DNA from 3 places in the Pectobacterium nicotianae genome. Region 3 is predicted to be linked to each of the others. Evidence: predicted binding sites of a transcription regulator. Region 3 holds the regulator's gene; each other region holds the start of a gene.

Region 1 (2,206 bases), 2.2 Mb from region 3:
ATTATTGATAATGATAATTTTATTGGTTAGTCCGGCGTTAATACACCGAACCACTTCTTCTGCTAATAGGGTGCCCTGAATAATTTCTTCCCCGGTGGGCGCGCCATTTCGTAAACCATATCCCAAAATGGTTTTTCGGATACGGATGCCAATCTTATGCTCTAGTTTCTTGATAATGGTATCGATAGCGCCCTGAAAGCCAGGAGTATACTCATGGGTATAGCCTTCAGAGCATAAAATGATCACGCTGTTTTGTTCTGCGATTTTCTCCCGAATACATTGTGATAATTTATCAATATCCCACGGTGATTCTGGAATGAGTGCGATGTCTGCATTGCTCTTTAATGCCGCCTGCAAGGTTAATTCGCCACAATATCCACCGAGTAATTCAATCATGAACACCCGGCCTTGTAATCCCCGGCCTGTATTTCGTAATTTCTCTACTTCACTCATTACTTGCTCGCAGGCGGTAGAAAAACCAATCGTATAGCTATTCCCTGAAATGTCATTATCAATCGTCATGCCTACGCCATAGCAATGAATGCCATAGTGACTGAGTTTTTTTAAAAATTGAAATGAGCCATCTCCGCCAGCCATAATGAGCGCGTCGAGTTTTTGCTTTTGAATGTTTTTGACGATTTGTTCATAGTCTGTTTTTCTACACTTTCCGGTTTTTCTCCCTGAAGTAATCAGGGGCATTGCCGAGATGGAATAATCCACTAAATCGCGGCGAGTGAGGACTTTACAGCAGTTATCGATAAGGCCATTAATTCCACCATCGAAAATGACGATGTCAGAGGCAGTCATTCTATTCACCTGAAAGATGAAGTTATTTATTCCGCTAACGTCGCCGCCGCTAATGACTAATCCAATTTTCATCGTCGCCCTCTGGAAATATGAATAACCACTGTGTGAACACAATGTTATTAAACTGATAAGGCGTTTTTTTGATGAATGTCGCAAATTTGTATTTAATTACTGGGCTAAGTGTCTTGACAGTGATGTTGATTATTCGATTGATGTGATGAATATCACGATTTAAAAATAAGCAATCCAACTAACTTATTAATTAACCTGGACTTTAACATTTCCCCCTTTTTTATTTTTATTATGCTTTTCAGCTAAAAAACGAATACGTATTTTGTGAATGATTTCACAGTTATTTTGTTACGATCCCAATGGAGAAGCAGCGGATCGAAGAGATAACAATAGATAAATGTTATCGTCGAGATTGGTGACAATTCCTTCCCAAATGCTAGAGTAGTCTTCAGTTTTACCTTTTAACTAGTGTTTTATTCCATTAAATAAGCATTTTTCCAGTAGATTAGACGGTCTTTAGCGGAGAGAAAGGGAGAGCGGTAGCATGCGGGTTGTGATTCTGGGAAGTGGCGTCGTTGGTGTAAGTACCGCCTGGTATCTTGCGCAGGCAGGGCATGATGTTACCGTGATCGACAGGCAGCCGGAGCCCGCGTTGGAAACCAGCGCCGGAAATGCCGGACAGATTTCCCCCGGCTATGCCGCACCTTGGGCTGCGCCGGGAATACCGCTGAAAGCGATAAAGTGGATGTTTCAGCGTCATGCTCCGTTGGCCATCCGGCCGGACTTCACGGCAGCACAACTGTGCTGGATGTGGCAAATGTTGCTCAACTGCGACGCGCGCCACTATAAAACGAATAAAGCGCGGATGGTGCGTCTGGCGGAATACAGTCGCGACTGTCTGCAAGCGCTGCGGCGAGATACCGGTATCCAATACGAGGGTCGGCAAGGTGGAACGCTGCAACTGTTCCGCACTGAGCAGCAGTATGAAAACGCGACACGCGATATCGCCGTGCTGGAAGAGGCTGGCGTACCGTATCAACTGCTGACGCGTTATGAGTTGGCCTCGGTGGAACCTGCGCTGGCACACGTGGCGGGAAAACTGACTGGCGGGCTGCGTTTACCGCATGATGAGACCGGCGACTGTCAGCTGTTCACTCGCCAACTGGCGGCGATGGCTGCCGATGCCGGTGTCACCTTTAAGCTGGGGCGTAACGTTCGCCAGTTGCGGGTGGAAGGGCAAAGCGTCACGGGCGTCCAATGTGACGATGAAATGATCGTGGCAGATGCCTATGTGATGGCCTGCGGCTCCTATTCCACCGGATTACTGCGTCAGTGGTTCGATATTCCGGTTTATCCGCTGAAAGGCTATTCACTGACGATTCCGCTG
Region 2 (2,206 bases), 500 kb from region 3:
GATTAACAATATTCTCATGGCTGCCTCGCAGAGAATGCGCTGCTGTTGCGCTTATGCCTTTTCCGGTTTTATACGAAATAGAGAGCCGGTGTGTACAGGTCAAATCGCTGAAACTGGGCAATATCCGGCAATATAAAAAAACAACAATGCGAAAGTTGCTTCCTTAAGATTCTGTTAAGAACGGTTTGTTTTAATCCTTATCGAAGACCGATTACTCCCGCAGGTTGACTGCGAAACGACAGGCAAATAAGGAAGGTAAATATGAAAAAAGCAGCTGCGTTACTCGCCATTACCGCTCTGGTTTCTGCACCAGCATTTGCTGCACAAAGTGGCGGTGGTTTTGTCAATCCGGAAACACCAACCGTTGGTACACATCAAGGGGGATTCACCGATTCGCAGAGTTCCCTCACCACGGTAGATAAAGCTAAAGATTTGCGTGATGACACTTGGGTGACGCTGAGAGGGAATATTGAAAAACGGCTCGGCGATGAAAACTACCTGTTCCGCGATTCAACGGGCACGATGGAAGTCGAGATCGATCACAAACGCTGGAATGGCCAGATGGTTTCACCTACCGATAAAGTGGAAATTTCAGGCGAGTTGGATAAAGAATTCAACGCTGTCGGGGTAGATGTGAAGCAGATTCGTAAACTCTAACGTATTATCCTCTGTTCCCTATTGGCGGGCTGTTGCCCGCCATTTCTCTATTTATCAATCTCCTATAACGACCTCTCGTTACCTTTCTTTTTTTGTTAGCGAAACGTTTCGATGGTGATCACATTTTTTTTATCTCTTCATTGCCTTTCTTGCTTCTTTTTCTAGAATGTTATTAGCGAAACGTTTCGCTGGTGGGGTGATAAGATGAAAAAAGCAGCATTATTGAATTCAGATATTTCTTCCGTGATTTCTCGACTGGGGCATACCGATAGCCTGGTGATTGGCGATGCCGGTTTACCAATTCCTGAAACGACGACCCGTATCGATCTGGCGTTGACGCATAACGTGCCGACGTTTTTGCAGGTGGTTAGCGTTGTCACCAGCGAAATGCAGGTCGAGGCCGCTATTCTGGCGGAAGAAATAATTGAAAAGAACCCCGCAGTCCATGACGCATTACTCGATCAATTGAAGCAACTTGAACAACACCAGGGAAACTCAATTGCATTGCACTATGTTAGCCATGAAGAATTTAAAACCCAAAGCGGCAAAAGCCGGGCCATCATTCGCAGCGGAGAGTGCTCTCCGTATGCCAATGTCATCCTTTGTGCTGGCGTAACGTTCTGAGGCATCAATGCAACCTTTACTGCAACTGCAAGGCATCACGAAATCTTTTCCCGGCGTTAAAGCGCTTTCCGGTGCGGCACTCAACGTCTATCCGGGAAAAGTGATGGCGCTGGTGGGCGAGAACGGTGCGGGCAAGTCCACCATGATGAAAGTTCTGACCGGGATCTATCGTAAAGATGCTGGCAGCATTCATTTTCTGGGGAAAGAGGTCGATTTCAGCGGGCCGAAAGCGTCCCAGGAAGCAGGTATCGGTATTATCCATCAGGAACTTAACCTGATTCCCCAACTCACGATTGCCGAGAATATCTTCCTTGGTCGTGAATTTACCAACCGCTTCGGTCGTATCGACTGGAACAAGATGTATGCGGAAGCCGATAAGCTGCTGAAACGCCTTAATCTGCGCTATGACAGCCGTCGTATGGTCGGGGATTTATCGATTGGCGATCAGCAAATGGTAGAAATTGCCAAGGTGCTGAGCTTTGAATCGAAAGTCATCATCATGGATGAACCGACCGATGCCCTGACAGATACTGAAACCGCTTCGTTATTCAGCGTGATCAAAGAGCTGCAATCTCAGGGATGCGGCATTGTCTATATTTCCCACCGTCTGAAAGAAATCTTTGAAATCTGCGATGACATTACCGTGTTCCGCGATGGTCAGTTTATCGGCGAGCGTCCGGTCAGTGATTTAGAGGAAGATACGCTGATTGAAATGATGGTCGGTCGTAAGCTGGAAGATCAGTACCCACGTTCGAATAAAGTGCCGGGAGAGGTTCGCCTTAAGGTACAGAATCTCTCTGGGCCGGGCGTCGACAGTGTCAGCTTTACGGTGCGGAAAGGCGAAATTCTGGGCGTCGCAGGGCTGATGGGCGCGGGCCGTACCGAACTGATGAAGATTCTCTACGGTGCACTACCGCGAACTGGC
Region 3 (2,206 bases):
CGCCGGATATTCTCACAACGGCTAAAGCACTGGGCGGTGGTTTCCCAATTAGTGCAATGCTGACGACGGAAGAGATCGCATCGGCCATGACGGTTGGGGTACACGGCACCACCTATGGCGGCAACCCGCTGGCCTGTGCGGTGGCGGAAGCCGCGCTGGATATTATCAATACGCCAGAAGTGCTGTCAGGCGTGGCGGATCGCCACGATCGCTTTGTCAGTGAGCTTGAGAAAATCAATCAGCAGTTCGGTGTATTCGAACAGGTTCGCGGTATGGGTTTGCTGCTGGGTGCAGAACTGAAACCGCAATGGCATGGTCGTGCGGGCGAGTTTCTGGCGGCGGCAACGTCTCAGGGGCTTATGGTGCTGATGGCTGGGCCGAATGTGATCCGCTTTGTACCGTCGTTGATCATTGATGAAGATGATATTGCGCAGGGGATGGCGAAATTCGCTAAAGCCGTCGCGCAGGTCGTTAACGCAGCAAACTGATTACGTTACGCCATAAAAAAACGTAGGGAACGTTTTTCAACGTCGCTTGCGACGGCCCGTTAGGGTGGCGGCCAGGGATGGCACGCCATAAAAAAACGCAGGGAACGTTTTTCAGCGTTGCGTTAGCAACGACCCGTAGGGTGGTGAGCAGGAAGCTCGCCATAAAAAAAGCGTGAGGCCGAGGCTTCACGCTTTTTTATTGGTAGGGTACAGCGACAGGGGCTTAGCGAGTGCCGTAAACGACAATCGTTTTACCGTGTGCAGAGATCAGGTTCTGGTCTTCTAACATTTTCAGAATGCGGCCCACGGTTTCACGCGAGCAGCCAACGATTTGCCCAATTTCCTGACGGGTAATTTTTATTTGCATGCCATCTGGATGCGTCATGGCATCAGGTTGTTTGGCCAGGTTGAGTAGGGTTTGGGCAATACGGCCGGTCACATCAAGGAAGGCGAGGTTGCCGACTTTCTCAGAGGTAACCTGAAGTCTGCTGGCCATTTGCGCAGACAGACGCATGAGGATATCCGGGTTAACCTGGATGAGCTGGCGGAATTTTTTATAGGAAATTTCAGCCACTTCACAGGCAGTTTTTGCCCGCACCCAGGCGCTGCGCTCCTGACCTTCTTCAAACAGGCCGAGCTCGCCGATAAAATCGCCCTGATTGAGGTAGGAAAGAATCATTTCCTTGCCTTCTTCATCTTTGATTAGCACTGCGACAGAGCCTTTCACGATGTAGTAAAGCGTTTCTGCTTTTTCACCTTGGTGAATCAGCGTGCTCTTCGATGGATACTTGTGAATATGACAATGGGAAAGGAACCATTCGAGAGTTGGATCTGTTTGCGGTTTGCCGAGAACCATTCGCTATCATCCTCTGTTGTAATTCACTGCGCAAATTACAGGGGTCAGAGTTCCCTGTACGGCGTGTTTAACTGCTAAAAAAATAAAATTCAGTCTAGGCAGAATGACGTCAGGGAATATACTGAAACCACTGTACCCTTTATTTTCCGGTTGCTGCCTTGCCGCACCGTAAACGTGGCTGGGGTATGTCTGGCCAGGTCATCATCTTCTTCGTTTCTGGGTTTGTCCAGAAAAGGTCTATTCTATTTTCGTTTTAACACAGCTTTAAGGACGTGTCTTGTGTTGTCTCGCTTCAGCATGACAAAGCGCTGATTAACGCTGGTTTTTGTACAGTAACGGTATAAATTTTCAAAAAATTTTTAGTGGAGAGGCATCATGCAGGCACGGGTAAAATGGGTTGAAGGCTTAACGTTTTTGGGCGAATCCGCATCAGGACATCAGATATTGATGGACGGCAATTCCGGTGATAAAGCGCCCAGTCCGATGGAAATGGTGCTGATGTCTGTGGGGGGATGCAGTGCGATTGATGTGGTATCGATTCTGCAAAAAGGCCGCAACGATGTAGCGGATTGTGAAGTGAAATTAACGTCAGAGCGTCGGTCTGACGCGCCGCGTTTATTTACCCACATCAATCTGCATTTTATCGTGACGGGAAAAGGATTGACCGACAAAGTTGTTGAACGAGCCGTCGCACTGTCGGCGGAAAAATACTGCTCTGTGGCACTGATGCTGGGTAAAGCCGTTGAGGTAACGCACAGCCACGAAATTAGAGTACTGGAATAATCCCTTTCTCTGGGCACTCATTCTGGTCACTTAAGCCTGTTATTAGGGGAAACACAGGGGGAGGTTCTCGTAGGGAGGC

Evidence for each region. Region 3 encodes CRP, which controls carbon source genes, mostly activating them, when cyclic AMP is high. Its sites were predicted from a motif close to ATGTGANNNNNNTCACAT; they were not measured.
Region 1: MYB54_RS11770 (6-phosphofructokinase) is a predicted target of CRP. The motif match lies at 1,020-1,037, and genes of this name have one in related genera.
Region 2: rbsD (D-ribose pyranase) is a predicted target of CRP. The motif match lies at 764-781, and genes of this name have one in related genera.

Annotation. Positions count from the first base shown of each region.
Region 1 is NZ_CP096821.1:2,613,478-2,615,683, reverse strand. It holds gene MYB54_RS11770 (6-phosphofructokinase) at 1-879, opposite strand, end outside; gene MYB54_RS11765 (D-amino acid dehydrogenase) at 1,364-2,206, shown strand, end outside.
Region 2 is NZ_CP096821.1:4,868,489-4,870,694, reverse strand. It holds gene qseB (quorum sensing response regulator transcription factor QseB) at 1-18, opposite strand, end outside; gene MYB54_RS21675 (YgiW/YdeI family stress tolerance OB fold protein) at 262-657, shown strand; gene rbsD (D-ribose pyranase) at 862-1,281, shown strand; gene rbsA (ribose ABC transporter ATP-binding protein RbsA) at 1,289-2,206, shown strand, end outside.
Region 3 is NZ_CP096821.1:437,111-439,316, forward strand. It holds gene argD (bifunctional acetylornithine/succinyldiaminopimelate transaminase) at 1-488, shown strand, start outside; gene crp (cAMP-activated global transcriptional regulator CRP) at 712-1,344, opposite strand; gene MYB54_RS01865 (OsmC family protein) at 1,720-2,127, shown strand.